3 regions of the Gordonia sesuvii genome follow, and region 3 is predicted to be linked to each of the others. Evidence: predicted binding sites of a transcription regulator. Region 3 holds the regulator's gene; each other region holds the start of a gene.
What was found. The regulator LexA, encoded in region 3, represses DNA repair genes until DNA is damaged. The targets are predictions, from matches to a motif close to CGAACANNTGTTCG.
Positions count from the first base shown of each region.

Region 1: the regulator LexA is predicted to act here: its motif matches at 2,719-2,732, upstream of VZC37_RS00855 (error-prone DNA polymerase).
Region 2: the regulator LexA is predicted to act here: its motif matches at 4,446-4,459, upstream of VZC37_RS19005 (SAV_6107 family HEPN domain-containing protein).

Region 1 covers NZ_JAZDUF010000001.1:192,956-203,255, reverse strand. Annotated here, with positions in the region: gene VZC37_RS00865 (GNAT family N-acetyltransferase) at 1-240, shown strand, start outside; gene VZC37_RS00860 (FdhF/YdeP family oxidoreductase) at 254-2,644, opposite strand; gene VZC37_RS00855 (error-prone DNA polymerase) at 2,746-6,018, shown strand; gene VZC37_RS00850 (DUF167 domain-containing protein) at 6,052-6,279, shown strand; gene VZC37_RS00845 (tRNA (cytidine(34)-2'-O)-methyltransferase) at 6,308-6,772, opposite strand; gene VZC37_RS00840 (serine/threonine dehydratase) at 6,808-7,752, opposite strand; gene VZC37_RS00835 (bifunctional methylenetetrahydrofolate dehydrogenase/methenyltetrahydrofolate cyclohydrolase) at 7,812-8,690, shown strand; gene VZC37_RS00830 (DUF3017 domain-containing protein) at 8,744-9,034, shown strand; gene VZC37_RS00825 (hypothetical protein) at 9,177-10,300, shown strand, end outside.
Region 2 covers NZ_JAZDUF010000006.1:102,319-112,618, forward strand. Annotated here, with positions in the region: gene VZC37_RS18980 (polyprenyl synthetase family protein) at 1-5, opposite strand, end outside; gene metF (methylenetetrahydrofolate reductase [NAD(P)H]) at 117-1,073, shown strand; gene VZC37_RS18990 (LppM family (lipo)protein) at 1,081-1,959, opposite strand; gene VZC37_RS18995 (phytoene desaturase family protein) at 2,050-3,690, opposite strand; gene VZC37_RS19000 (GNAT family N-acetyltransferase) at 3,687-4,358, opposite strand; gene VZC37_RS19005 (SAV_6107 family HEPN domain-containing protein) at 4,604-5,077, shown strand; gene VZC37_RS19010 (SCO2097 family morphological protein) at 5,240-5,647, shown strand; gene mraZ (division/cell wall cluster transcriptional repressor MraZ) at 6,099-6,539, shown strand; gene rsmH (16S rRNA (cytosine(1402)-N(4))-methyltransferase RsmH) at 6,752-7,762, shown strand; gene ftsL (cell division protein FtsL) at 7,759-8,652, shown strand; gene VZC37_RS19030 (peptidoglycan D,D-transpeptidase FtsI family protein) at 8,674-10,300, shown strand, end outside.
Region 3 covers NZ_JAZDUF010000002.1:594,771-605,070, reverse strand. Annotated here, with positions in the region: gene hflX (GTPase HflX) at 1-1,408, shown strand, start outside; gene VZC37_RS09465 (HPr family phosphocarrier protein) at 1,633-1,893, opposite strand; gene VZC37_RS09460 (PTS fructose transporter subunit IIABC) at 1,946-4,036, opposite strand; gene VZC37_RS09455 (1-phosphofructokinase family hexose kinase) at 4,090-5,115, opposite strand; gene VZC37_RS09450 (DeoR/GlpR family DNA-binding transcription regulator) at 5,174-5,944, opposite strand; gene ptsP (phosphoenolpyruvate--protein phosphotransferase) at 6,116-7,786, shown strand; gene lexA (transcriptional repressor LexA) at 7,802-8,569, opposite strand; gene VZC37_RS09435 (LysM peptidoglycan-binding domain-containing protein) at 8,857-9,498, shown strand; gene nrdR (transcriptional regulator NrdR) at 9,602-10,084, shown strand; gene hrpA (ATP-dependent RNA helicase HrpA) at 10,106-10,300, opposite strand, start outside.

The sequences.
Region 1 (10,300 bases), on a different contig from region 3:
GTGACCGCCGCCGCACTCGACGCGGCCCGGTCGCGGGTGACCGAGGGTGCCGACGAGAACCTGGTGGTCGTCCTCGGGCATCCGGAGTTCTATCCGCGCTTCGGGTTTCGCCGTGCATCCGAGGCAGGCATCACGGCCTCGTTCGAGGTGCCCGACGATGCGCTGATGTACCTCGCCCTCGACCCCGACCGGTCGATTCCGTCGGGTGTCATCGAGTATCCGCCCGCGTTCGGGGTGTGACCGCGGCGCCTCGTCAGGACAGATGGCGTGGCTGCGGCTGGCTCTTGTGTGACCAGTCCTCGCCGACCGACTCCTGGTGGCCGCCGAGGTGTTCGGCGCGGATCGTGCCTTCCCGCTCCAGGCGGATGACGATCGATTTCGACGTCGGACAGTTGCTGCCGAGCGCGGTCGAGTCCAACGGCACGAGCGGGTTGGTCTCCGGGTAGTAGGCCGCGGCGGTGCCGCGCGGGATGTCGTACTCGACGATGCGGAAGTCGGTGGCGTAGCGCAATTCGTCGTCCTCCCACACGCTCACCAGATCGACGATGTCGCCGTTGTCGTGGCCGAGTGCCGCGATGTCGTCGCGGTGCATGAACACCACCCGGCGTCCGCCCTCGATGCCGCGGTAGCGGTCGCTCAGACCGTAGATGGTGGTGTTGAACTGGTCGTGACTGCGCAGCGTCTGCAACAACAGGTGCTTGTCCGGGATCTGCATCACGTCCAGCGGAGACACCGCGAATTCGGCACGCCCGGAGTCGGTGTCGAACCGTCGCTCGTCGCGGGGCGGATGCGGCAGGATGAATCCGCCCGGCCTGCGGACATTGACCTCATAGCCTTCGCAACCCGGGACCACCGCGGCGATGTGACGACGGATCACCGCGTAGTCGTCGCGCATCGCGAGCCAGTCGATCCCGTACCGGTCGCCCAGCGTGGCGTGGGCGACCTGGGCGATGATCCCGGTCTCCGATTCGAGGTGCGGGCTGGCCGGGTCGAGCGGCCCGCGGGAGGCGTGCACCGAGCATGTCGAATCCTCGACACTCACATACTGCGGTCCGGAGGCCTGGATGTCTTTCTCGGTGCGGCCCTTGACCGGCAGGATCAACGCGGTCTCCCCGGTCACCAGGTGGGATCGGTTGAGCTTGGTCGACAGTTGGACCGACATGCGGGTCTTGCGCATGGCTGCGGCGGTGATCCGTGAGTCCGGCGCGGCATCCACGAAATTGCCGCCGAGACCCATGAAGAACTTCGCCTTGTCGTCCCGCATGGAGCGGATCGAGTCGACCGTGTCGTGGCCGTGCTCGCGAGGCGGGTCGAATCCGAACTCCTGCTGCAGGGAATCGAGGAAACTCTGCGGCGCACGCTCCCAGATGCCCATCGTGCGGTCGCCCTGGACATTGGAGTGTCCACGCAGCGGCAGCAGGCCGGCTCCCGGCTTGCCGATGTTGCCCTGTGCGAAGGCGACGTTGCACAACTCCTTGATGATCGCGACCGCGTTGCGGTGCTGGGTCAACCCCATCGCCCAGCAGAAGACCGTTTTCTCGGAGTCACGCAGCATGCGCGCGGCCTCGGTGATCTCCGCCCGCGTCAGGCCGGTCTCGGTGAGCACGTCGTCCCAGTCGAGCTGTCGCAGGTGATCGCGCCATGCATCGAAGCCGTGGGTGTGGGTCTCGATGAACTCGTGGTCGAGGGCGTCCCACTCGATGAGCAGCGAACCGATGGCCTGCATGAGGGCGAGGTCACCGCGGGGTCGGATCTGGAGGTGGAAGTCGCTGAGGTCGGTGCCACGGCCCAGGACACCGGACGGGCTCTGCGGATTCTGGAAGTGGAGGAGACCGGCCTCCTTGAGCGGGTTGATCGACAGGATCTTCGCGCCGTTGCGCTTCGCCTGCTCGAGGTGGGTGAGCATCCGCGGGTGGTTGGTGCCGGGATTGTGGCCCTGCAGCACGATCAGGTCGGCCTCGTGGACATCGGAGAGGACGACGCTCGCCTTGCCGATGCCGATCGACTCGGCGAGCGCGATCGAGGTCGACTCGTGACACATGTTGGAGCAGTCGGGCAGGTTGTTCGTGCCGTAGGCGCGCGCGAACAACTGGTAGGTGAAGGCGGCCTCGTTGGATGCGCGCCCGGAGGTGTAGAAGATCGCCTCGTCCGGGTCGAGTTCGTTCAGCTGGGCGCCGATGAGCCGGTAGGCCTCCTGCCAGTCGATCGGCTCGTAGTGGGTGCCGCCGGGACGTTTGATCATCGGATGGGTGATGCGCCCCTGCTTGCCGAGCCAGAGGTCGGTGCGTGACGCGAGATCCTCGATCGAGTGGCGGGCGAAGAACTCCGGTGTCACGCGCGACCGGGTGGCCTCCTCGGCCACGGCTTTCGCACCGTTCTCACAGAATTCGGCAGGATGGCGATGCCCCGGATCCGGGTCGGGCCACGCGCAGCTCATGCAGTCGAAGCCCTCGGCCTTGTTGAGTTCGAGCAGCGCCTCCCCGGTCCGGATGACCCCCATCTCACGCAGCGACCGCGCCATCGACACCGCGACCGCCGGCACTCCCGCGGCCTTGCGTTTCGGTTTCCCGACATGCAGATCTGCCTCGTCGTAGTCGAGGGCGTCGCCGGTGTCACGGCTGTGTGCCGATCGGTTCGTGGCCATGGGGGGAGGCCTCCTCACTCAATGCTGGGCTGTGACTTCGAGCTTAGGGAATGACGCGCCCCGAGGTTGGGATTCGAACACATGTTCTATACTCTGAAGGGGTGGGCTGGGACCAAGGACCACCGACGTGGTCGGAGATGGAGCGGGTGCTCTCCGGGCGGGCACCCGGACAGGGGCGTCCGGGGGAGATGTTCGGTCCCGGCGACAACACCGGCGACGGCGGTGACAGCCCGGCCTGGTCCCGTAAACGCGGCTCCTACCGGGCCGAGGGGGTCGATCGTGGACGGTCGTCGGTGGCATACGCGGAACTGCATGCCCACAGTGCGTACAGCTTCCTCGACGGCGCCTCGATGCCCGAGGAGATGGTGGAGGAGGCGCAGCGACTCGATCTGCGGGCGCTGGCACTGACCGATCATGACGGATTCTATGGCATCGTCCGATTCGCCGAGGCCGCAAGGGAATTCGACCTGCCGACGGTCTTCGGTGCCGAACTCTCCCTGGAACCCGATGCCGCCCGGACCGGAGTCGCCGATCCGCCCGGGGAGCATCTTCTCGTCATCGCCCGTGACAGTGAGGGGTACCGCCGCCTGTCGCGCACCATCGCCGACGCGCACATGCTCGGTGGGGAGAAGGGTCTGTTGCGCTACGACGCCGACGCATTGCCCGACCGTGCGGGCGGACATTGGCTGATCCTCACCGGTTGCCGCAAGGGCGCGGTGCGACGCGCGCTCGACCGAGGCGGTCCGGCAGCGGCGGCCGATGCGCTCGCCGGGTTGGTCGACCGATACGGGCGCGACGATGTCGTCGTCGAACTCACCGCCCAGGGGCTGCCCGTCGACGACGAACGCAATGCCGTCCTGGCTGCGCTGGCCGGTGACTTCGGGCTGGCGACGGTCGCGACCACCGGCGCGCATTTCGCCGGTCCACGACGACGCCGGCTGGCCACCGCCGTCGCCGCGGTCCGGGCCCGCACCGACATCGAGACCATCGACGGATGGCTGCCGGGTGTCGGTGGCGCACACCTGCGCAGCGGCGACGAGATGGCCCGGCTGTTGTCCGGACATCCCGAGGCCATCGACAACGCCGTCGGACTGGCGGCCGATTGTGCGTTCCGGCTGGGATTGATCGCACCGCAGTTGCCGCCGTTCGACGTGCCCGCCGGTCACACCGAGAACAGCTGGCTGCGGGAGAAGACGATGGCCGGGGCGCTGAGCCGCTACGGGTCGCCGGGTGCACACCCGCAGGCGTATCGGCAGATCGAACACGAACTCGCCATCATCGAGACGCTCACCTTCCCCGGCTACTTCCTGGTGGTCGCCGACATCGTCGATTTCTGCAAGGCCAACGACATCCTGTGCCAGGGCCGGGGCAGTGCGGCGAACTCCGCGGTCTGCTACGCCCTCGGCATCACCAATGTCGACCCGGTCGCCAACAAGCTGTTGTTCGAACGCTTCCTCGCACCCGAGCGAGATGGTCCGCCCGACATCGACGTCGACATCGAATCCGACCGGCGTGAAGAGGCGATCCAGTACGTCTATCGCCGCTACGGGCGCGATTTCAGTGCGCAGGTGGCCAACGTGATCACCTACCGGGGTAAGTCCGCGATCCGGGACATGTCGCGGGCACTCGGATATGCCACCGGTCAGCAGGATGCGTGGAGCCGGATACCCGACGAGGCGCCCGACGACGTCACCGCCCTGGCCGCGGAGATCCTCGGGATGCCGAGGCATCTGGGGATCCACTCGGGTGGCATGGTGATCTGCGACCGGCCCATCGCCGACGTCTGTCCGACCGAGTGGGCGAGGATGGAGAACCGCAGCGTCCTGCAATGGGACAAGGACGACTGCGCCGCGATCGGGCTCGTCAAATTCGACCTCCTCGGACTCGGCATGCTCTCGGCGCTGCACTATGCGATCGATCTGGTCGCCGAGCACAAGGGGATCGAGGTGGACCTCGCCACGCTCGACCTCACCGAGCCGGAGGTCTACGAGATGCTCTGTCGCGCAGACTCGGTCGGTGTGTTCCAGGTGGAGTCGCGTGCACAGATGGCCACTCTGCCGCGACTGCGGCCGCGCACCTTCTACGACCTGGTCGTCGAGGTGGCGCTGATCCGGCCGGGCCCGATCCAGGGCGGGTCGGTGCATCCCTACATCCGACGGCGCAACGGGATCGAGGAGCCGAGTGTCGAGCATCCGTCGATGCGCAAGGCGCTGGATCGGACGCTGGGAGTGCCGCTGTTCCAGGAGCAGCTGATGCAGCTGGCCGTCGACGTGGCCGGATTCGATGCCTCCGAGGCCGACAAGCTACGGCGCGCGATGGGTTCCAAACGCTCGCCGGAACGCATGGAACGTCTGCGAGCGCGGTTCTACGAGGGGATGGAGGAGTTGCACGGGATCACCGGGGAGGTGGCCGACCGGATCTTCGAGAAGATGTCGGCGTTCGCGAACTTCGGTTTCCCGGAAAGTCATTCGCAGAGCTTCGCATCGTTGGTGTTCTATTCGTCGTGGTTCAAACTGCACCACCCGGCGGCCTTCTGTGCCGCACTGCTGCGAGCGCAGCCGATGGGTTTCTACTCTCCGCAATCCCTCGTCGCCGACGCCCGCCGGCACGGGGTGGTGGTCCATCGGCCCGACATCAACAGATCGTTGGCGCATGCGACGCTGGAGAACGAAGGTCTCGAGGTCCGACTGGGCCTCGGCGGGGTGCGAGGTGTCGGCGACGACGTCGCCGAGCGGATCGTCGAATGCCGCACCCGGGACGGCGATTTCCGCGACGTCACCGATGTGTCCCGGCGCGCGGACCTGTCGGTGGGTCAACTCGAAGGCCTCGCGGGTGCGGGGGCGTTCTCGTGTTTCGGGGTGAGTCGCCGACAGGCGTTGTGGGAGGCCGGAGCGGCCGCGACGGTGCGCCTCGAGCAGCTACCTCTCGAGTCGGCCGCATCGACGCCGACGCTTCCCGGACTCTCCGATGTGGAACTGGCGGCCACCGACGCGTGGGCCACCGGCATCACCCCGACCTCGTATCCCACCCAGTTCCTGCGGCCTCGGTTGGCGGCGATGGGGGTGATCCCGGCGGACGGATTGCTGGCGGTGGCCGACGGATCGCGGGTGCTGGTCGCCGGTGCGGTCACCCATCGTCAGCGTCCCGCCACTGCTTCGGGTGTCACCTTCATCAACCTGGAGGACGAGACCGGGATGGTGAATGTGGTGTGTTCGGTCGGGTTGTGGACCCGGTACCGGAATCTGGCACACTCGGCGTCGGCATTGCTGATCCGTGGCACCGTGCAGAATGCCGAGGGGGCGGTGACGGTGGTGGCGGAGCGACTGCAGCGCTTGGATCTTCGCGTGGGAACACGTTCCCGCGACTGGCAGTGACGTAGGGATGCCGACAACGAGAGTGGGGGAGCCATGCCGCGGCAGATCGTGGTGACAGTGAAGCCGGGGAGCAGCAAAGGGCCACTGGTGGAGACGAATCCGGCGGGTTCGATGACCGTCTACGTGCGTGAGCCGGCGACCGACGGACGGGCGAACAAGGCCGTGGCGCAGATCCTGGCGGAGCACCTCGGGGTGCCCAAGAGCAAGATCGCGCTCGTGGGCGGCGCAACGTCGCGGACCAAGCGGTTCCGCGTCTACTGACCCGCAGCCGGGTGACTGACGCGGGCGATCACACGGCGCCGGCGAACCCGTTCTGCCGCCACGCCTCGTAGACCACGATGCTGGCGGCATTGGCGAGGTTGTGCGATCTGCGCCCGGCCAGCATCGGGATCCGCACGCGATCGGTGACCTGCGGCAGCTCGAGAACCTCCTGGGGCAGTCCGGTCGGTTCCGGCCCGAAGAGCAGCACGTCTCCCGGGCGGTAGTCGATGTCGGAGTGATAGCGCGATGCGTGTGCGGTGAAGGCGAACACGCGCTCCGGCCGCAGCGCCGACCACGCTGCATCCAGATCGGGATGGACTGTCACGGTGGCCATCTCGTGGTAGTCCAGACCAGCACGCTTCACCTGAGTGTCGGACATGCCGAACCCCAGCGGCTCGATGAGGTGCAGTTCGCATCCGGTATTGGCGGCCAGCCGGATCGCGTTCCCGGTGTTCGGCGGGATGCACGGCTGGAAGAACATGATGCGGAACATGATGGGCAAGTCTAGTGTCCCGCGGGACACCCACCTCACCCGCTGATGTCGAGCCGGGTGTTCGCCCCGCAGAGCACCACACACAGCGTGGTCCCCGGTTCCGCACGCACCTGCCCCGACAGCACCGCCGCCACCGCGGTCGCCGTTCCGTGTTCGACGAGGATGCGGAAGTCGGTCCACAACATCCGGCGCGCATCGACGATGTCGGCGTCCGACACCACCACGCTGGTCACGTCGCGCCCGGCGATCGTCGCCCAGCAGAGGTCGCCGACCCGGGTCGCGCCGAGGCTGTCGGCCGCGACGCTGTCGAGATCCACCGTCACCGGACCGCCGGCGTCGAGTGCCTGCCGCAGGCACGACGCCCCGACCGGTTCGACGCCGACCAGGTGATCGCCGGGACGCAGGGCCGCCGCCAGTCCGCCCAGCAGTCCGCCACCGCCGACGCACACCACCGTCGTCAGCGGTCCGTCGACGTCGGTGGAAAGTTCCGGCCCGATCGTGCCGGCGCCTGCGACGATGTCCGGCTGGTCGTAGGCGTGCAGGAGCAGGGCACCCGAGCGTCCGGCGAGTTCGAGGGCGGCGTCGGCGGCGTCCTGGTAGCGGTCGCCCACCTGATGGACCGTCGCGCCCAGTGCGCGGAGGCTCTGCACCTTCACCTCCGGCGCGGTCACCGGGACCACCACGGTGGCGGGGACACCGGCGATCCGCGCCGCCCACGCCGCGCCGATCGCGGCATTGCCGCCGGAGGCGACCAGGACGCCCCCGTCCTGGTCCAGCCGTCCCTCGGTGCGGGCGTGCAGGACGGCGTTGAGACTGCCGCGTGCCTTGAAGCAACCGCCGACCTGCAGGTACTCCTGCTTGAAGACCACCTCGGTGGGACCCGCAGCGGTTTCGAGAGACGTCCGGAAGATCGGGGTGCGTCGTAGGCGGCCGCCGATCCGGTCGCGGGCGGCGTCGATGTCGGAGGTCGTCACCGGCATCGGTGTCCGTTGAGTGTCCACGTCCGGTCACGATAGCGGGGGTGGAACAATGGACTCCCGTGAGCGCGATACGACTCGACGGCAAGGCCACTCGTGACGAGATCTTCTCCGATCTCGGCGCCCGGGTGGAGAAACTCCGCGCCGAAGGCATCACACCGGGGCTCGGCACCGTCCTGGTCGGTGACGACCCGGGTTCGCGGTCCTACGTGAAGGGTAAGCACGCCGACTGTGCACGTATCGGCGTCGAATCCCTCCGGAAGGATCTCCCCGCCGACGCGTCGACGGACGATCTGAACGCCGCCATCGACGACCTCAACGCGGATCCCGCGTGCACCGGTTACATCGTGCAGCTTCCCCTACCGCGCCACCTCGACGAGAACGCGGCACTGGAACGAATCGACCCGATCAAGGATGCTGACGGGCTGCACCCGATCAATCTGGGTCGTCTCGTTCTCGGTAAGGAGGCCACGCTGCCATGTACGCCGCGTGGGGTGGTTCACCTGCTCCGGCGCTATGAGATCCCGATCGCCGGCGCACGGGTCACGGTGATCGGGCGCGGCGTCACGATCGGCCGTCCGATCGGGCTGCTGCTGACGCGTCGCAGCGAGAACGCCACCGTCACCCTGTGCCATACCGGCACCCGTGATCTGGCGGCCGAGGTGTCGCGGGCCGACATCGTGATCGCCGCTGCGGGCGTTCCGCACCTGATCACCGCCGACATGGTCAAGCCGGGAGCGGCGGTCATCGACGTGGGCGTCAGCCGCACCGATGCGGGCCTGACCGGCGACGTGGCACCTGACGTCTGGGACGTCGCCGGGCACGTCTCGCCGAACCCTGGCGGAGTCGGCCCGCTCACGCGGGCGTTCTTGCTGGTCAACGTCGTCGAACGAGCCGAAGCGCAGCTGGCCGAGCGGACCCGGGCGGGAACCGCGGGGTGACGCCGGACCGGGGTGCCCGCCCACCCGACGGGGCTCTCGACCACTCCCGCCGGGTGGGCAGCGCCGCGCGGGTGCGCCGCTACGTGGTCCAGATCCCGTACTTCGTCGTCCTGATCGGGCTGGTCGCCGCGGCCGTCCTCGTGTTGTTCGACCGGTGGCGACGCGGCGCATTCGTCTTCGGCTCCGTCCTGTTGCTGGGAGCCGTGCTACGCGCCTTCATCCCGACCTCGCGCGCAGGCCTGCTGCAGGTCAGAAGCAAGTTGTTCGACGTCGCGGTGATGGCGTCGGTGGGTTCGCTGATCCTGTGGTTGGCGACGTCCATCGATCCTTTGGGCACAGATTGATTACAATAGAGATCAATACGTGACCTAACGGCCCTTGCGGCGACGACACAGCTGGAGAAAACGCATCACACCGACGACCACCACCGGCAACTCGACCACTCCCGACGAAACGACGTCGATGGGTGTGTCCGCGGGCGATGGCATGATCCACTACGTCCTGCTGACGCGCGACGACGTGGGTCGCAGTGTCGTCGACACCCGTGTGATCGACGTCGACCGTAGCGACGGCCTCGACACCGCCGGCCGGGTCAACGCGGGCATCGATCTGATGTTGGGGGCAGCCAAGGACGCGGACCGTCGGGTGGGGCCGATCGGGGTCGCCGCGCGCACGGCCAAGCAGCGTCGTGAACTGGCGTCTCGTGGCAGCGGTCCCCGCCGCCAGATCCATCTCGTCGACGACGGCGAAGCGGTGGCGGCATACCTGTCGGCCACCGGCCAGATCGACCGATTCGCGTCGGTCGTCGTCGCCGACTGCGGGGACACCGGCATGTCCCTGTACACCGTGGAACCATCGACCAACCGCATCTCGGCACCGGTGCGGTCGCGCGCGCTCGCCGGCCGCGACATCGACCGGGCGATCCTGACACAGCTGACCGCCGACCGCGGTACTCCCGACGGACGTGGCACCCGGAGCGGACGCAGCGCGCTGCTCGCGGGCTGCCGCGCCGGCAAGGAGGAGGTGGGCACCGCCGGTACCGACTCGGTTCTGCTCGCGGACGGCCGCAGACACACCCGGCTCACCGGTGCGGTGATCGACGCGGCGGTCGCGCCCATGGTCGACGACGCGCGAAGCGTGCTGATGCGCTATCTCGCCGACAACGCCGACCGCGACAGCCGCCCCGAGGCGGTGGTCCTGGTCGGTGGCATCGCCAACCTGCCTGCCGTCGCGCGGATGCTCGACGGTGCGCAACTCGGCGGTCGGCATGTCGAGGTCGTGGTGCCGGACGCGCCGGAACTCGCCGCGTCGATCGGGGCCGCCATCCTGGCAAGGGCCAAGGCATCGTCGGGCACGACGCGACTCGCGTTCATCGGCGGTCGTCGGCACCGGGAATGGTTGTCGGCCACGCCGCTGGCGGTGGTGGCGGCGATCCTCGCCGCCGCGACGATGACGATCTATGCGGTGAGCTCCTCGCTGGCCGGGCACAACGAGCCTGCCTCCACACCGTTGCCGTCGACCACCACGCTCGCGACGTCCGAGATGTCCACGACGACAACCACATCGGAGTCGACGACGTCCGCGGCGCCGCCGCAGCCGCGGGTCACCCA
Region 2 (10,300 bases), on a different contig from region 3:
GTCACCCTGACAGGCTAGTGTCGCGGGGCACTAGTGCGGGACCGAGGTGTGTCGACGGCCCGCCGCCGGACGACCGGCCCGACCGATGCTCGAGGGCCGATCCGTACACTAACCAGATGACCTCAACCGCCATCCCAGCACCGTCGATCGTCGATCGACTCTCGGTACCTCATCGCGGTCCGGTCCCGTTCTCGGTGGAGTTCTTCCCGCCTCGGGACGCGGAGGCAGAGGCGCGGCTGTGGCGCGCGGTTCGGACCTTCGAGCGACTCGGACCGGCGTTCGTGTCGCTGACCTACGGTGCGGGCGGCACCACCCGCGACCGTACCGTGCGTATCGCAGGCGATCTGGCCACACAGACCACGCTGCTGCCGGTGGCACACCTCACGGCCGTGAACCACAGCGTCGACGAATTGCGTGCCCTCGTGGGCGCCTACGCCGACAAGGGCATCACCAACATCCTGGCCTTGCGCGGCGACCCGCCCGGCGACCCGCTCGGCGAATGGACCAAACATCCCGAGGGGGTCGAGTACGCCGAGGAGTTGGTGCGACTCATCGCCGACCTGGGCGACTTCCACGTGGGCGTCGCCTCGTTCCCGGAGGGCCATCACCGGGCGATCGACCTCGATCACGACACCCGGACACTGGTCGGCAAACTCCGCGCCGGAGCCGAGTACTCGATCACCCAGATGTTCTTCGACGTCGACGACTTCCTGCGGCTGCGTGACCGCGTCCACCGCGCCGACCCCGAACAGGGGGCCAAGCCGCTGATCCCGGGGATCATGCCGATCACCTCGCTGGCGACCGTGCGGCGCATGACCGAGCTGTCGGGTTCGGTGATCCCGGACGACGTGCAGGAACGGTTCGCTGCTGCCGCCGGCGACGGGGCGGAGGAGAACCGGGAGGCGGTGCGGGCCGTCGGCATCGATTTCGCCACGGAGATGGCTCAACGGCTGATCGCCGAGGGCGTCCCGTGCCTGCACTTCTGCAGCCTCAATTTCGCGAAGGCGACAAGTGAGGTACTCGAGCGTCTCGGCGTCGACGCCCGATCGGCGATGCCCGCCGCCTCGCACTGACCTGACGTCAGGGACGCGTTCGGGAGTCCGCCGGTTCGCCTGCGGTGGCCCGCGACGAGGTGTCCCCTGTGCGGTTCTGCCCCGTCGGGTTCTGCGCTGTCGGGTTCTTGCGTGTCGCTCCGCCCTTGTCGCCCGTCCGAGCCTGCGGACGGCGCGGGCGACCGGGGCGGGGGCTGCGATCGCGGTTCGCGAACGCCAGCCGCGCCACCAGCAGCACGACGACCAGGCAGATCAACGCGAGGAACCACGACCAGCTGCTGACGGCCGCCGTCGCCGGGTCGGGATAGGTGGAGTCCGCGCTGAAGTCCGCGGGTTCGCCGGCCTGCGGGGACCACCGGACGGTCCGTTCGCCTACCTGCTCGCCGTTGGTCGCGGTGACCGGACCGCCGAACACGATGGTCAGCTCCACCAGGTCGCGCCCGGCGGTGAGGTTGGTGAGATCAGCGTTGCCGCGGAAACGGACGACGTCACCGCTGCGCTGCGCGCTGAGATCCATGCTCATCGCCGCGTCGCCATAGGCCGCCGCGACGATGTCGCCGAGCTGTCCGAACTGCCCACTGGTCAGGTCGGTGAAGACCGCGCGGGTGCCCAGATAGGGCGGTTCGGGCTCCTGACCGTCCTCGGCGGAGGATTCGTCCTCGGGTTCGTCCTCCTCCGGATCGGGCACCGTGGAGTACTCCGACATCGTCACCCGCGATGCCATCGACTCCGGTACATCGAGCTGCGGCACGCCGCGCGGGTTGTCCGGGGAGGTCGCCACGATGACGGTGCCGGAGAACCGGTCGCCGACCGTGGTCGAACGCTCGAGACAGCCACTGAGCGCGGGAGTGGCGACCACAAGCGACAACAGCAGCAGGATCGCTGGCCAACGGGGAGACGAACGCACGGTGTCATCGTGCCAGACGACCGCCTCGCCACGTGGTCGACGCACCCGGCCACATCGTCGCGGTGGTTCGCCGATCAGCGCGGGCTGGGATCAGCGGCGGTGCAGGGCCAGGTGCGCGGCGATGCGCCCGCTGGCGCCGGTCACCCCTCCGCCGGGGTGCGTCGACGCCCCGGCCAGGAACACGCCGTCGGCGCCGGGGACCCGGTGGCCGGACAGGTCGGGATGCGGACGCCAGAAGAACATCTGGTCGATGCTCATCTCGACGTGCATGATGTTGCCGCCGATGAGGCCGAGTTCCTGCTCGAGATCCTCCGGGGACTGGATGTGGGTGTGTCGGATGTGGTCGACGATCCCGGGTGCGTGGCGGTCGAGTTCGGCGACCACGGCTGCCGCGGCCTGCGGTGCGGCCTGCTGCCATGGCGTGCCGTCGGCGAGATGCCGGGGATGCCACTGCGCCCAGAGGTTGATCAGGTGCTCACCCGGAGGGGCGATGGTCGGGTCGACGGCCGAATAGGCCATGGCGACCACGGCGGGACGCTCGGGCAGGGTGCCGACGCCCGCCGCGACCTGCGCCCGTCGCAGATGCGCGCGGTCGGTGACCAGCAGTCCCAGTGCCGATCCCACCCCGTGGGGCGGGAGGTCGGTGGGGAGGTCCGGGTAGTCGGGGAGCGCGTCGGTGCCCAGGCGAACGGCCATCCCGATCCCGTCCCCGACGATGATCTGTGATCGCCACCGATCGACGACCTCGCGGTCGTAACCTCCGGCGGCGAGTAGATCCAGGGTGCTCAGCACATGGCAGGCGGCGACGACCGTTCTGGCGCACCGGCCGTCCCCGTCCGCGGTGTCGACCCGCCAGTGGTCGCGGCAGCGCGAGATGGCCGCGGCGGGCCGGCCGGTGGCCACCTCGCCGCCGTCCGTGGCGATCCGGCGCAGCAGGGCCTCGGTGAGGGCGCCGCTGCCGCCGATGGCCCGGCCGGGCGGGATGTCGTGCTGGAGCGCGGCGAAACCGATCATCGGTGCGGTCCCGGGTGCGTTCATGGGCGGCCCGGACTGCGCACCGAACCAGGCCAGCGCGGCCTTGAGCGGCTCGGCGGTGAACCATCGGTCCAGCAGGGCGTCACCAGAGGACATCAGTTCCTGGGTGAGCGAGAGCATGCTGCCGGTGCGCCGCCCGACCGGCCCGGACCGGGCGGTGGTGGCCGTGGCCCCGAGTCCGGCGAACGCGGTCGCGAACCGTCCCGGTCCGGCGGCGGAATAGAACGACCGCATCACCGCCTGAGCCCGCGGCCGCCACACCTCGACGAATCGCCGGTAGGCATCGGCATCGGCGGTGCCGACCGACTGCGCGATGGACGCGCACGTCGCGTCGAGGTCGGTTCGGAAGACGATGGGCGGTGACGATGCGGTGCCCGGTGCGAACGCCCACGGATCGCAGTCGACATAGCGCAGACCGTGGCCGGCCAGATCCAGTTCATCCGGGATGGGAGAATGCCGGATCATCAGATGCGCCGAGGAACCGCGATCGACCCGATAGCCGGGGAACCGCTCGACCGTCGAGACCGCGCCGCCGGGAATCACGTCCCGTTCGAGCACGACCACCGATCTGCCTGCCTGCGCGAGGTATGCCGCCGCCACCAATCCGTTGTGACCGGCGCCGACCACGACGGCGTCGAGCAGCGGATGACCGCCGGACGATTCGGGCGTCCGTCGGAGGCGGCGTAGGCCGGTCATCGGGGACGGTGCGCGTCGTCGGGCAGGTTTCCGCGCGGGAACAGGGGCAGCGACCTGCCGAGAAAGGCGAACGGGCGCGGGTCGCCGGTGAAGGTGAAGTTGCGGAGCACGTCGGTGAATCCCAGGCGCCGGTAGAGCGACCAGGCCCGGTTGTCCTCCGCGGGGATCTCCGGCGTCGACAGCAACACCGTGCTCTCAGGTCGGTTCTCCAGGAGGCGACCGAGCAGCCACTGGCCGATTCCCTGGCCCTGTGCGGTGGGATGGACGTGGATCTCGGTGAGCTCGAAGTAGTCGCGGGTGATTTCGTCGACGACGTCGGTGCTGTGGCCGGCATGGCGTAGTCCGACGCGCAGCTGCTGGTTCCACCACTGGTCCGGAGCGCCGCGGTAGCCGTAGGCGATGCCGACGAGGATCTCGTCGTGTGGGTCGGCGACGGGACGTCCGAGGCGGCGGCGGGCGACCTCGGACGACCGGATCCCGGTGGGGGCCGTGGTCGCGACGGCACCCACGGCGCGCCAGCCGGGCCGGGTGATGTGGTCGCGCCAGAGGGCCGCGCGATGGATCTCCGTCCCGCGCGGATAGTTCATCGCGGTCACATAGATGTCCAGCGCCGGGTCGAGCCACACGTGGGCATCCTGGCCGGTCAGATCAACGAGGCGGATCGTCAACGAACGTCTGTCCTCTCGTCGAACTCTCGGCATCCGGGTCGGCGGCCGTCTTGAACGTGTCCTACCCGCTAGCTATATTGAATATGTCGAACGGGTGTTCGATGAATCAGCATCCGCAAGCTGTTCTGATCGCCCGACGACACGCGGCGTCGGCTCCGGCGGCGAACGAGGGAAGCGTTTGCTGTCGGGCCGGCGTTGTAACAAGGCAGTACCAGACACACCGGCGACGAACCAGGGAGGTGACGATGCCGAGCTCGATCCGTTCGCCCCGGTCGACGGCGGACGTCGACCCGATCGTCGTCCGGCGCAGCCGCGACCTGTTCGATCGCGCCCAGATCCTGTTCGACAACGCCGACGGTGTGACGGATTCGGCCGAACGATTTCGCCAGTACTATCTCACCGCCCTCCGGGCCGCGGGCGCGGTCCTCGAGATCCACGAGCCCTCGACGCGGCCCGCGCGACGGAGGCATTCGCGCAGCGCATGGAACCGCCTGCCCATCGTGATTCCGGCCCTCGCCGAGTATGCCGACTTCTTCGCGGCCCTGTCCCACCTCCGCCTCGACATCGAGTCCGGCCTGGTGCGCATGGTCGACGACCGCGTCGTCGCGCAGACCCGTTCGCGGGTGATCGGCCTGCTCGACGATGTCGAAGAGGTCCTCATCGCCTACGAACAGGGCAAGTCGGTCGACTCGGACGTCGCCCCGGATCGGTCTGCGTGAACCTGTGGATCCGACGCAACCAGAGGTAATGGTGGTCGCCGGAAGATTCTGCTCGTATCATGAGGTTTGAAGCCGTACAAGCGGCTCTATGGGCGTCGACGACGACCGCGGTACCAGGACGGATCGCGGCGGGGTCGGTTGGAGTTGGGATAAGGAGGGTCGGTGCCTCTCTCGGAGCACGAGCAGCGCATGCTCGAACAGATTGAAAGCGCTCTGTATGCCGAAGACCCGAAGTTCGCGTCGAGCGTCAAGCGTCGCCGCCTCGGAAGGTCGTCCAGTGGTCGGCGTCGTCTGCAGGCGGTGGCGGTCTTCGTCATCGGCCTGGTTCTGCTCGTGGGCGGACTCGTCGTCGAAGTTCGTGTCGGTGGGTTCCCGATCATCAGCCTCATCGGCTTCCTGATCATGTTCGGGGCGGGTCTGATGGCTCTCTGGGGCGGCGAAGGCCGATCCTCGGGTGGCGACCAGGGGTCCGGAACGACGGCAACCAAGAAGGCGAAGGCCGGCGGGCAGAAACGCAAGTTCTCCGAACGCATGGAAGATCGCTTCAACCGCCGGTTCGAGCAGGAGTAGCTCCAGCTCGACCTGTCGGTTCGCGATCTCGGCGTCAGGCCGCACACCTCATCGGTGTGCGGCCTTCGTCGTTCTCGGGCCCGTCCGGCGTCCCCGCTGCGGCCCGCGCCGGACTCCCCACCCGGTCTCCCCACAGCGCCCCACCCGGATTCCCCACAGCGCCCCACCTGGTCTCCCCACTTCGCCCCACCGTGCTCTAGAGGTGGTCAGTCCGTCGCCTCACCAGCATCGTTGACACCATTTGACCTCATCGATCCCACCGGGAGGTCGGGCCACACGCCGGGCGCGTCGTGTCCACCCCTTCGTAAAACATGCCGTTGAACTGGTCATTCGCTTTGGTGTGGGGCGCGAGTGGTGTGTTGGGGGTGGAAAGTGGTGGAAAGTGGGGTACTGTGGCAGCACTGGGTGAGACGGACCGGACGTCGAACTCGGTGGGGCAGGAGGTGGCGACATGTCCGTGCGATTTGTCGGCACCTACACGCCCAGGCTCGACGACAAAGGGCGACTGACGTTGCCCGCCAAGTTTCGCGATGCATTGGCAGGAGGGGTGATGGTCACACGAGGCCAGGACCGCAGCCTGTCGGTGTATCGAGCCGAGGAGTTCGACGCGATCGCCGAGCAGACGATGGCGGCGTCGCGCAACAACCCCGAGGCGCGGGCGTTCCAGCGGTACTTCTTCGCGAGTACCGATGAGCAGCGACCCGACGGGCAGGGCCGGATCACCCTGTCATCCGAGCATCGAAGCTATGCGGGCCTGTCGAAGGACTGTGTGGTGATCGGTGGGTTCGACCACCTCGAGATCTGGGACGCGCAGGCATGGCGCGACTACCAGAGCGCCCACGAGGAGGACTTCTCGGCCGCAGGCTCTGCCGCATTGGACGCCTTGCTCTGAGCAAGCTCGATGGGGCAGTCGGACAAGTGAACAGCGAATCGGGTGGGTCGAGGCCTCGGCCCGGTGCGACCCTGGCGTACTTCCCCAACGCCAGGTGCGTGATCGGGTCGAGACCCCGCCCCATCGGACACGCCGGTGCGCTCGGTGCCGAACCGAGGCGTGCCGGCCCTACCTGTATTCACGTCGAACCGCACAGTCCGAGGAGAGGGTCGGTGGACGCACGCGAGGACGAGCCGAAGGGCCACGGCGGCCAGGCCGACCGCTCCGGCGAACACGGCCATCTCCCCGTCCTGGCCGATCGGATGATCGAACTCCTCACCCCGGCCCTCGGCGGTGCCGACCCGGTCGTCGTCGACGCGACACTGGGGGCCGGAGGCCACACCGAACTGCTGCTGGCCGCCAACCCCCGCGTCCGGGTCATCGGGATCGACCGGGATCGTTCCGCACTCGACATCGCCGGCAATCGGCTCGCCGGACACGGTGATCGATTGATTCTGCGCCAGGCACGTTTCGACGAGATCCCGGCTGTCCTCGCCGATCTCGGCATCGATCTGATCGACGGTGCGCTGTTCGACCTCGGCGTGTCATCGATGCAGCTCGACCGGCCCGACCGCGGATTCGCCTACGCCGTCGACGCGCCCCTCGACATGCGGATGAACGCGGGCGACACCACCACGGCCGCAGACATTCTCAACACCTACTCGCACGGCGATCTGGCACGCATCCTGTCGGAATACGGTGAGGAGCGTTTCGCCGGCCGCATCGCGTCGGCGATCGTGCGCGAACGTGAGCGCGAGCCGTTCCGCGACAGCGCGCGCCTGGTCGAACTGCTCTACGCGACGATCCCGGCGGCCACCCGCCGCACCGGTGGACACCCCGCCAAGCGGACGTTCCAGGCCCTGCGGATCGAGGTCAATCACGAACTGGACGCGCTGTCGCGTGCCCTGCCCGCTGCGCTGTCGGTGCTGCGGGTCGGGGGACGCGTTGCGGTCATGAGCTACCAATCGCTCGAGGACCGGATCGTGAAGCGGGAGTTCGTCGCCCGGACCACCTCGACGTCGCCGAAGGGCCTGCCGGTGGAGTTGCCCGGCTCGGCACCGGACTTCCGGCTCGTCACCCGGGGCGCCGAGCGCGCCGACGACGACGAACGTGCCCGCAACCCGCGCTCGGCCCCGGTCCGGGTCCGTGTGATCGAACGTGTCGAGGAAAAGGACCGCTCATGACCCTCACGCACGACATCGCCGTCGACGACGAACAACCGGACACCAGTGGGCGTGAGCGTTCGACCGATGGGACGAAGGCGCGGACCACCAGATCGCGTGCGGCGCAACGGGCCATCGCGCGACGGGAGAAGCGTCGCGAGCGCGAGGCACGGGTGAACCGGGTGGCCGAACGCACCGAGGCGCGATCGACGACCCGCCCGCGGCCGTCTGTCCCGCTTCGTGCCCGGATCACCGGCGTCCCGTTCGTGGTCCCGGTAATCGCGTTGCTGGTGGTGGGTCTCGGACTCAGTCTGTGGCTCTCGACCAAAGCCGCTGCCGATTCCTACAAGCTGGGCGTGGAACGACAGGAGAACCAGGCCCTCGTGGATCGCCGCGACTCGCTCAAGCGGACCTACGAGTCTGGGAACTCCGCACCCGAATTGTCGGACAAGGCTTCTCAGCTCGGCATGATCCCGGCGCAGAACCCGGCGCGGATGGTCGTGGACGGCCCGGGTAAGCCGAGGATCATCGGCGAACCGGAACCCGCACAGGGCAGGGCGCTGCGATCGATCAACCCGCCGACACAGCCGGATCCGGTCGAGACCATCGACCCGGAGAAGGTCGACGACTCTCAGGGGTTGCCCGGCACCGCAACCGATTCCGACGATTCCGACGGTGCAGACGATTCCGGCCGGGCGACCGACACCGGCGGGGCGGCCGAGACCACCGAACCGGACGATGCGCAGACACCCGACGCCGCACCCGGCCCGGCGCAGGCGAACGGGGGACAGGGACAGGCGAATCCGGCCCCCGGGTCGACCCGTCCGACGCCGCCGGCGGTTGCTCCCGCGCCGAATGTCCTGCCGCCGAACGGCAACGCGCCGAGCTCAAATTCGGCGGAGTCGCGGTAACGGGGCGGACAATTGGCAACCATGACACGTGCCGTCTTCCAACGCTTCGACGCGAGTGGATCCGGTGGCGGGCGAGGCGGTGGGAGTGGCCGCAACTCGGCATCGTCGGGCCGCGGTCCCCGACGGCCGGACTCGTTCCTGGGCCGGAGCCGGATCGCCGGCATCATCGTGATCCTCGCCGTGGTGGCGGTCGCGGTCCGCATGGTCGTCGTCCACACGATCGAGGCGTCGTCGATCTCCGCCGAGGCCGCACAGCAGCGCGAGTACACCGAGATCATGACGGCCAAGCGGGGCGCGATCCTCGATCGCAACGGCCGCCCGCTGGCCTACACCGACGAGGCGCGGGCCCTGACGTTCCTGCCGAAGGCGGTTCGCACATCGATCGAGGAGGCACATCAGAAAGACGACGCGCTGCCCGGCGTCGACGAACGGCTGGGCGAGATCGCGCGAGGCGTGTCGTCGGCGCTCGGCGGATCGATCGAGGAACAGGATCTCCTCGACAAGCTGCGCAGCGACGACACCTTCGTCTACCTGGCGCGCTCGGTCAGCCCCGAGGTCGCCGGCAAGATCACCGAGGAGTTCCCGGAGGTGGGCGCAGACCCGCAGGCCATCCGCCTGTACCCGGGCGGTTCCCTCGGCGCGAACATCATCGGGGACGTCAACTACGACGGCAACGGACTGATCGGCCTCGAGGCGTCGCTGGATTCGACGCTCGCGGGCACCGACGGCTCCAGGACCTATGACCGCGGCTCCGACGGCGCTGTCATCCCGGGCAGCACCCGCAACGTCCATCCGGCGATCAACGGCGCCGCGGTACGACTGACCATCGACTCCGACGTGCAGTGGTTCGTGCAGAGTCAGGTGTCGGCCGCCAAGGCGGCGTCGGGAGCCAGGAACGCGTCGGCGGTGGTGCTCGACGCGCACACCGGCGAGGTCGTCGCCATGGCCAACGACAACACATTCAATGCGGCGGAACCCCTCGAGGAGCAGAAGGACGCCGACCTCGGCAACCGGGCGGTCACCTCGCCGTTCGAGCCCGGCTCGGTCAACAAGATCATCACCGCGGCCGCCGCCATCGAGTACGGGGTGACCAGCCCGACCGAGGTCCACCGGGTTCCGGGCAGCATCCAGATGGCCGGTGTCACCGTGAAAGACGCATGGGCGCACGGCGTGGAGCCCTACACGACGACCGGCATCTTCGGGAAGTCGTCGAACGTCGGAACACTCATGCTCGCCCGGAAGGTCGGCGAGGAACGCTTCGCGGACATGGTCGATCGATTCGGGCTCGGCCAGCGCACCGGCGTCGGCCTCCCCGCCGAGAGCGCCGGCGAGGTGCCCGCGCTGAGCCAATGGTCGGGTGGATCGTTCGCGAACCTCCCGATCGGGCAGGGTCTGTCGATGTCGCTGCTCCAGATGACCGCGATGTACCAGGCGATCGCCAACGACGGCGTGCGGGTCCCGCCCCGCATCATGATGTCCGAGCAGCGCGATGGGCAGGCGGCCGATGAACTGGCCCGGCCCGCCGGGGTACGCGTGGTCAGCCCCGAGACCGCGACGACGGTGCGCAACATGTTCCGTTCGGTGCTCCAGGACGATCCGATGGGCGTGCAGCAGGGGACCGGCTCCTCCGGGGCGGTCGCCGGCTACC
Region 3 (10,300 bases):
CGGCGGCGACATCCTCGACGGACTGGCCCGCCCGACCACCGGCGAACTCCAGCTCGAAGAACGTGCGTCGCTGCAACGCGTCGCCGGGCTCTCGACCGAACTCACCGACATCACCGAGGTCGAGTACCGGCAGTTGCGCCTGGAGCGCGTCGTCCTGGTCGGAGTCTGGACCGAGGGCTCCGCCGCCCAGGCCCGCGCCAGCATGACCGAACTCGCGGCGCTCGCCGAGACCGCGGGCTCCGAGGTCCTCGATGCCTTGATCCAGCGCCGTTCGCGTCCCGACTCGGCCACCTACATCGGTTCCGGCAAGGCCGACGAACTGCGTGCCGCGGTGCTGGAGACCGGCGCGGACACCGTGATCTGCGACGGTGAACTCACTCCGGCGCAGCTGACCGCCCTGGAGAAGATCGTCAAGGTGAAGGTCATCGACCGGACCGCCCTGATCCTCGACATCTTCGCCCAGCACGCGACGTCGCGGGAGGGCAAGGCGCAGGTGTCCCTGGCGCAGATGGAGTACATGCTGCCCCGACTGCGCGGTTGGGGTGAGTCGATGTCGCGACAGGCGGGCGGCCGTGCCGGCAGCAACGGCGGCGTCGGTCTGCGCGGTCCCGGTGAGACGAAGATCGAGACCGATCGTCGGCGCATCCGTGAACGTATGGCCAAGCTGCGACGCGAGATCCGGTCCATGAAGAAGTCCCGAACCGTCATGCGCGCCGCTCGCGAGCGCAACGCCGTGCCCCGGCTGACGGTCGCCGGCTACACCAACGCCGGCAAGTCGAGCCTGGTCAACGCGATGACCGGCTCGGGAGTGTTGGTGCAGGACGCGCTGTTCGCCACGCTGGACCCGACCACCCGCCGGGCGACGCTCGACGACGGCCGGGCCGTGGTCTTCACCGACACGGTCGGATTCGTCCGGCACCTGCCGACGCAGCTGGTCGAGGCGTTCCGGTCCACCCTCGAGGAGGTCGTCGACGCCGATCTCGTGCTGCACGTCGTGGACGGATCGGATCCGTTCCCGACCGAGCAGATCGCGGCGGTGCGCCGGGTGATCAACGAGGTGGTCGCCGAAGAAGGCGCGGCGCCGCCGCCGGAACTGTTGGTGGTCAACAAGATCGATGCCATCGACGCCCACCGCATGACCGAGCTGAGGGCAGCCCTCGGCGACGCCGTGTTCGTCTCGGCGCGTACCGGCGAAGGTCTCACCGAACTGTTCGACCGCATCCGCGAGTTCGTCGGACGCACCGACGTGGAACTGACCATCGACGTGCCCTACACCCGTGGCGACATCGTGTCTCGGCTGCACGAGGAAGGGGAGATCCTGACCAGTGAGCACACCGCGGACGGCACCACGATGCGGGTGCGGGTCCCGGCGGCGTTCGCCGGTGTCCTGGAGCCCCTGCGAACCTGACCCACGCAACCGCTTTCGGTGATCGAGTAGGGCGAGCCGCCCCAACCGCTGATCGAGTAGACCGGAGCGTTTTCCCGCTGATCGAGTAGACCGGAGCGCTAGCGGAGGTCGTATCGAGATCCCGTTCGGCGACAGGGATCTCGATACGGTCTCGCCTAGCGGCTCGCCCTACTCGATCAGCGGTTGGGGGCGGCTGGAGCTGTTCGATCAGCGGTTCGACTCGGCTAGTCCGCGTCGAGATCCTTCGCGACGAGCGCGGCGATGCTGTCGAGCGTGCCCTGGTCGTCCGCGGTCACCACGACGTTGGTGCCCTTCTCCGCCCCGAGGGTCATGATCATCAGCGCCGAACCGGCGTCGACCGGGTCGCCGCCCTCGAGCGCCAGGGTGACCGTGGCGCCCGAATCCGTGACCGCCTCGGCGATGATCGTCGCGGGCCGGGCGTGCAGACCGACGGCGGACCCGACGGTGACGGTGGTGCTGGGCATGGGATGTCTCCTCTTGTTGTCGTCGTGTTGATCCAGTCTGTCCGAAAGCCGCTCAGGCGGGGACGGTTTCGACATCCGCGAAACCTGCCGCGTGCTGCCGGTTCACGCGCCATTGCTTGGCGGTGATCACGGCGAAGGCACCCAGCGCGGTCCCTGCCGCGAGCGCTACGAGGAACAATACCCAGTTGTTCATCGCGAAGAAGACGAAGATGCCGCCGTGTGGCGCGCGTAGTTCGACGCCGAACGCCATCACGAGTCCGCCGGCCAGGGCCCCGCCGGCCATCATCGAGGGGATGACCCGGAACGGGTCGGTCGCCGCGAACGGGATCGCGCCCTCCGAGATGAACGACGCTCCGAGCAGCCAGGCGGCCTTGCCGTTCTCGCGTTCCGGTTCGGTGAACAACTTCGGTCGCAGAACCGTGGCGAGGGCCATCGCCAGCGGCGGGACCATGCCGGCGCACATGACCGCCGCCATGATCTGCAGTTGCGCGACCCCGCCGATCGCCAGGCCCGTCGTCGCGAACAGGTATGCGGCCTTGTTCACCGGTCCGCCGAGGTCGAAGCACATCATCAGGCCGAGGACGACGCCCAGAACGACGGCCGAACCGCCGGACATGCTGTTGAGACCCTCGGTCATCTGTTCGGTGACCCACGCCAGCGGCTTGCCGAGCAGCATGTACAGCAGGACACCGATCACCAGACTGCCGATCAGCGGGATGATGACCACGGGCTGTAGTCCGCGTGCCCACTGTGGCAACGGGATTCGTGATATCCACAAGCACACGACGCCGGCGATGAGGCCGCCGACCAGGCCACCGATGAAGCTGGCGCCGACGGCCACCGACACCAGGCCGGCGACGAAACCGGGTGCGATGCCGGGGCGGTCGGCGATCGCGAACGAGATGTAGCCGGCGAGGACCGGTACCAGCATGCCCATGGCCAGGGAGCCGACCGCGAACAGCACGGCGCCGATGTACTGCCCGAGGCCGCCGGCCGGTAGATCCCACAGACTGTTGTTGAGCGCGATGAAGGCGCCGTCACTCATCCCGCCCTCGGCGTCGAGGGTGCTGTTCGCGATCTCGTATCCACCCAGGAACGGCAGGAATCCCAGCGCGATGAGCAATCCGCCTGCGGCGACGAACGGGATCATGTAGCTGACGCCGGTCATCAGGGCCTGACGGGTCTGTCCGCCGAGGCCGACGCCCCCGCCGCCGGACGTCGATGCGTCGGTTGTTCCGTCGTCGTCACCGCCGCTGACGACGGTTGCCGACGGATTCTCGGATGCGGCAACGGCTTCGGCGATCATCGTGTCGGGTTCGTTGATCGCCCGTTTGACCCCCGATGCGACCACCGGTTTGCCGCGGAATCGGTCCTTGCCCTTCACTCCGACGTCGGTCGCGAAGATCACCGCGTCGGCATCGGCGATGACCTGCGGATCGAACGGGGTGGTCGCGGACGAACCCTGCGTCTCGACATGAAAGTCGACGTCGGCGCGTTCGGCCGCGTACTTGAGCGCGTCGGCGGCCATGTAGGTGTGTGCGATGCCCGTCGGACAGGCCGTGATCGCCACGATCGAACGACGCTTCGCACCCTGATCCGTCGCCGTCGCCGTCGCCGTCGCACCGGCCGAGCTCGCACCGGCTGCGCCCGCCCCGGCTGCGGCCACGGACCCGGCCTGCTCCGACGGCCGGGGATTGATGGCTTCGTCCACGAGTTGCACGACGCGCTCGTCGGTCTCGGCCTCGCGCAGTGACGCGACGAAGTCGGGCCGGACCAGCGAGCGTGCCAGGGAGCTCAGGAGTTTCATGTGCTCGGATGCCCCGCCTTCGGGCGCGGCGATCAGGAACACGAGGTCGGCGGGACCGTCCGGTGCGCCGAAGTCGACCTTGTGCGACAGTCGCGCCATCGCGAGGCCGGCCTCTGTCACCGACTCGGCCCGGGCGTGCGGGATGGCGATGCCGCCGGGTAGCCCGGTGGCCGATTTCGCCTCACGTTCGAGGGCGCCGCGGGCGAGCACCGCCGCATCGGTCGTGCGGCCGGCGTCGGCGAGCGCGTCGGCGAGGTAGCCGATCACAGCTGCCGGGTCCTCGCCGGCATTCACGTCGAGTCGCACCGTCTGAGGTGTGATGATCTGTTCTGACATCGGGGGTTCCTTCTCGGGGTCTTCCTTGGGGATCGGGGCTTGCGGGGTGCGGGTCAGCCGGCGCGGGGCGACCCGGTGAGTTCGGTGACATGCACGTGGGACAGGTCGAGTTGCTCGGGCGCCGGCGGTCGTGTGCCGGGTAGGGCGGTCGCCGCCGAGCCGTACGCGACTGCGGTGCGCAGACGCTCGGGTTCCGCTGCGCCGCGACTCTCGGCGATCAGATATCCGGTCAGCGCGGCATCTCCGGCGCCTACGGTGCTCCGCGGCACGATGGGGGGCGGGGCCGCGAACCACGAACCGGTCGCCGTGACGAGAAGTGCGCCCGACGCGCCGAGCGTCGCGAGGATCGCCGCGCCGGTCCGCTCCACCAGTTGTCCGGCAGCCTCGATCAGGGGGGCGTGGTCGCCCCGGGCGGTTGCCGCCGACAGCTGTGCCGCGTCGGCGCCGACCGCCTCGGCGAGTTCCTCGTCGTTGGGTTTGAGGAGGTCGACCCGACCGGTGACCGCCGCCGCCAGTGGCGCACCCGAGGTATCCACGGCCACAAGGCATCCCGAGTTGGACAGCGCGTCGACGACGGTGCGGTACCAGTTGGCGGGCAATCCGGGCGGCAATGAACCGCACAAGGCGACCCACCGTGCCCCGCGGGCGTTCTCGAGGACGAGTTCGGCGAGTCGTCGGGCCTGGGCGTCGTCCAGCACGAAGCCGGGGGCGTTGATCTTCGTGGTCGTGCCGTCGGGGTCGGCAACTGTGATGTTCGATCGGACCTCACCGTCGATCGGCAGGGCGAGGTAGGGGAGCGCGACGTCGTCGAGCGCGGTGAGCAGCGGGTCACCGGCTCGCGCCGGCAGGATCGCACGGGTCGGGACCCCCGCAGCGGCGGCCACCCGTGCGACATTGACCCCTTTGCCGCCCGGCTCGGCAAGCGCCGTCCGGGCGCGTTGCACAGCGCCGTGCGTGAGTGGGGTCGACAACTCCAGCGTGCGGTCGAGGCTGGGGTTTGCGGTGACCGTGAGGATCGTCGGGGCCGGGTCGGCATGCGAGGGGGCGGGATCGAGCGGGTCGGGCCGGGATGCGGTCATCGGGTGCCTCTCGTCGGGCCGGTTGTGCAACGGCTGTTGGATGGTGGCTGTCGCGTGGTCATGCGATCACCGTCTCGATCCCCTTGTCGGAGAGCTCCGCGGTGGTCGCCGGGTCGATACCCCGGTCGGTGATCAGCACGTCGATGTCCGTGAGGTCGGCGAAGGACGTCAGGTCCTCGTGCCCGAACTTCGAGGAGTCGGCGAGCACGACGACGCGATCGGCGCTGCGACAGATCGCCGCCTTCACGGCTGCTTCGTCGGGATCCGGGGTGGACAGTCCGTGCGCGGTACTGATCCCGTTGGTTCCCACGAACGCGGTCGAGACACGCAGTCGGGCCAGAGTGTCGACGGTGCCGGCGCCCACCATCGCCTGGGTGAGTCCACGCACTCGGCCGCCGAGGATGTGCAGGTTGTCGCCGTTGAGACCGGCAAGTGCAGCGGCGATCGGGATGCTGTGGGTGACCAGGGTCAGCCGGCGGTCCCGCGGAAATGCAAGGGCCGCCTGATAGGTGGTGGTTCCCGCGTCGAAGAAGACCGAACCACCGGCGTCGGGGAGAAACCGGATCGCGGCGCGTCCGATCGCCAGTTTCTGGTCGGTGTGTGACCTCTGCCGTTCGTCGATGCCCTGCTCGACGGTGACCGGTGTGGCGCCAGGCCGGACGGCGCCGCCGTGGACTCTCTGCACATGTCCGGCGCGCTCCAGGGCGGCGAGATCACGCCGGACGGTCTCACTGGTGACGTCGAACAGCGCAGCCAACTCGGCGACCGAGGCGCGGCCGTCCACGCGGACGCGATCGGCGATGGCCTGCTGTCGTTCCTCGGCGTACACGTGAACCTCACCTGTTGGTTTTCCTGCGTTTGTGGTGTTGATGTATCTGTGTTTACGCCTGTTTATGTTGACAAGTCAAGCGTTTCTTGTAACTTGAATCACAACGGTGACTCTGGGCGGCTGAGACGCATAATTGATGGGTCACGCCCGTCGACCACAGTGAGGATTTCGGTGGAGCACACACACGTACTGAGCGGAACGCCTGTAGTCGCAGGACATGCCTATGCGCCGACCGTGTGGCCCGGTGAACGACCCGTGTACGACCCGGCCACGGCGGCACCGGTCCCCGACGAAGAACGCGAAGTGGAAACCAAACGGTTCACCGACGCCGCGGCGACCGTGGCCGCACGCCTGCGGGAGCGGGCATCTCATGCATCCGGCGCTGCGGCCGAAGTCCTGTCGGCGACTGCCGGTCTGGCCGAGGACCGTGGCTGGGTGGGTGCGGCATCAGGCCTGATCGCCAAGGGGAGCACGGCACCGGCGGCCGCGGTACTGGCCACCGAGCAGTTCGCGGCGATGTTCACCAAGCTCGGAGGTCTGATGGCCGAGCGGGTCACCGATCTCAACGACGTCCGCGACCGGGTCGTCGCCGAACTGCTGGGCGTCCCCGAGCCCGGCGTCCCCGAACCCGACGAGCCGTCGGTCCTGCTCGCCGACGACCTCGCGCCGGCCGACACCGCGGGACTGGACCCGGCAAAGATCACCGCGCTCGTCACCCGGCTGGGCGGGCCCACCAGTCACACGGCGATCATCGCCCGCCAGCTCGGCATCCCTTGTGTGGTGGCGGTGTCGGGCCTGGCCGATGTCCCTGCCGGAACCCCCGTGCTCGTGGACGGGACGGCCGGGACCCTCGAGGTCGAGCCGGATGCCGCCGAGGCGACCGCGCAGGTCGAGGAGAGTCGGCGGATGGCGGCACTCGTCGCGAGTTGGTCCGGGCCCGGGCAGACCGCGGACGGACGGCATGTCAGCGTGCTCGCCAATGTCGCCGACGGAACGTCGGCGCGCACGGCGATGAAGTATCCGGTCGAGGGCGTCGGTCTGTTCCGGACAGAGCTGGCCTTCCTGGATCGCTCGGATGCGCCGTCGGTGGAGGAGCAGACCGGTCTCTACCGTGAGGTTCTCGAGGCGTTTCCCGGGCAGAAGGTCGTCATCCGCACGCTCGACGCCGGCTCCGACAAACCGCTGAAGTTCGTCACGCAACTCGATGAGGCCAACCCGGCGCTCGGCGTCCGCGGTAATCGGATCGCCGGTGAGCATCCGGACATCCGGACGGCCCAGCTGGATGCGATCGCCGCGGCCGCGCAGGGCCGCGAGCCCATTCCGTGGGTCATGGCGCCGATGATCGCCTCCGCCGCGGAGGCCGCCGAGTTCGCCGCGCCCGTCCGGGAGCGCGGCCTGGTCGCCGGGGTGATGGTGGAGGTGCCCGCTGCGGCGATCCTCGCCGAAGCCATTCTCGCGGAAGTGGATTTCGTCTCGATCGGGACCAACGACCTCACGCAGTACACGATGGCGGCGGATCGCATGTCGGCGGAACTCGCGGCGCTGACCGACCCGTGGCAGCCGGCGGTTCTCGCGCTCATCGCGCGGGTGGCCCGAGCGGGCCAGGAGGTCGACAAGCCGGTCGGTGTGTGCGGCGAGGCGGCCGCCGATCCGCTACTCGCTTGTGTCCTCGTCGGACTCGGTGTGACGTCGCTGTCGTCGGCGCCCGCAGCGGCGGCGGCAGTCGGCGCACGATTGGCGCAGACCACCACGGACCAGTGCCGGGCCGCCGCCGACGCGGCGCTGGCCACATCGGACCCGGCGGCCGCGCGGGCGGCAGCGACCGCGGCCCTGGAGAGCTGACCGCCCGGAGCGACCTCAGACGCGGCGCATCACGGTGACGACCTTGCCGAGGATCGCGGCATCGTCGCCGGGGATGGGTTCGAAGAGTTCGTTGTGCGGCATGAGCCAGACGTGACCGTCCTTGCGCTTGAACGTCTTCACCGTCGCCTCGCCGTCGATCATCGCGGCGACGATGTCGCCGTTGTCGGCAACGCTCTGCTGTCGGACGACCACCCAGTCCCCGTCGCAGATCGCCGCGTCGATCATCGACTCGCCGACGACGCGTAGCAGGAACAGCGATCCCTCACCGACCAGTTCGCGGGGGAGGGGGAACACGTCTTCGACGGCCTCTTCGGCGAGGATGGGTCCGCCGGCCGCGATCCGTCCCAGCACCGGGACGAACGTCGGAGTGGGCAGATCATCGTTCTCGGCCGCAGCAGACGAGCCGCCCGGCGGGACGTGCTGGTCGCCGTCCTGGATGTTGACCGCGCGGGGGCGATTGGCATCGCGCTTGAGCAGACCCTTGCGTTCGAGGGTGCGCAGCTGGTGTGCGACCGACGACGTCGACGTGAGACCGACGGCGTCCCCGATCTCGCGGATGCTCGGCGGATAGCCGCGCTCGCGGACCGACGCCCGGATGTACTCCAGGACCCCACGCTGACGCGGGGTGAGGCTCGCTTCCGCGGCCGCGGGGTCGGCAACCGGGTCGGAATCCGACGTTCCGGTTGCCGTGTCGGGTCGATCGATCCCGCGGGCGGCGCCGCGCCGTCCTCCGGATCTGTTTCCACCGGCCCTGTCAGTCATCTGCGTAGTCCTTTCTGTCGAGTGCCCGGCGGTGCCGGGCACTGCGGTTCCGGACGCTTCGGGGCGAACTCCTCGATGCCACCGTTCGATGCCCCCGTTCGATGCCACTGTTCGATTGCACTGTTCGATCCCGCTGATCGAGACCCGGTTGCCGTTCTGTGTCCCGCTGTTTTCTGTGTGCTGCTGTCTTGTTCCTGTCGCCGACAGTAATCGAACATTCGACCTTGTTCAAACATGTGTTCGACGTGTGTCGAGACTTTGTCGGAGTGGCGTGTTAGGTTTCGAACATGCGTTCCATCGAACACGTGATCGATCACGATGTCGATCCCGGTGAGCCGGTGGGGCCCGATCCGTATCCGCACTCGATCAGGAGGACACGTTCGATGAGCACCGCGACGATCAGCACCCCGACCATCAGCACGACAGAACTGATTCAGTCCGCCCGGCCGTCCGGTCGGCAGTCCGTCGGGAACCCGCACCGTGCGGGCCGGGTCGGGGCGCCGGTGACCCGACCACCGCGTGGCGGTGCTCACGCGCCGGTTCGTCCGGCCGATCGGCGACCCGTCGGTCAGTCGGCGCGTCCAGGGGCGTATGTCTCCGGTACCCGTTGTGACGCACCGGTGGTCGACCGGAACGTCATCGCGCGCCGACGTGCCACCGCCGCCTCCGTCCTCGTCGGTGCCGCGCTCGCGCTGGTGGTGTGGGTCGTTGCGATCGTCGGGTCCGACTACGCGGCCTCGGTCGAGCCGGCCCCGGTGGGTACCGAGGTCGTGCATGTCCGGCAAGGCGATTCGCTGAGTTCGATCGCGGACCGGGTCGCCCCGGGTGTGCCGCGGGATGCGGTCATCGCGCAGATCGTCGAGCGCAACGATCTGCCGGGTTCGGGCCTGCGTGTGGGTCAGGCGTTGATCGCCCCCGCGTACCGCTGAGACCCGGACGGTATCCTCGATGGCACAGGGTCCGGCCGGGAACCGGCACGGCGCGGCGGGTGTCCGGTGCGCCGGTGTGTCCCGAGATGTGCGTGAGGACGACATGCGCTGCCCGTTTTGCAGGTACGAAGACACCAAGGTCATCGACTCGCGTGTCGCCGACGAGGGGCAGGCGATCCGACGGCGCCGGTCGTGCGCGAGCTGTGGTCGCCGATTCTCGACGGTCGAGAGCGCGGTGCTGTCGGTGGTGAAGCGCAACGGCGTCACCGAGCCGTTCAGTCGCGAGAAGGTGATGCGCGGTGTCCGACGTGCCTGTCAGGGCCGAGACGTCGCCGAGGATGCGCTCGCACAGCTAGCGCAGCAGGTCGAGGACGCGGTCCGGGCATCGGGATCTGCCGAGATCCCCAGCAACGAGGTGGGGCTCGCCATCCTCGGACCACTGCGGGACCTCGACGAGGTCGCCTATCTCCGTTTCGCGTCGGTGTACCGGTCGTTCGACTCGCTCGAGGATTTCCAGCGTGAGATCGATGATCTACAAGGCGATCTCACGCACCAGAAGACGTCGCGGGCCTCGGTGACCGAATAGTCACGAGACCGCCGGCGCGGCTCATCTGAACGCGTCCAGTGCCCGGATGGCGCGTTTCTCCGAGATCGGCCGTGCGGTGCCGAGGCGCTGTGCGAACAGTCCGACCCGCAACTCCTCGACCAGCCAGTGGGCGTGCTCGTCGAGCGCGGCCCGACGTCCGGGCGGAATCTGTGCGCCGCGCTGGTTCCAGTGCGCGACGACGCGGTCTACGGCGGC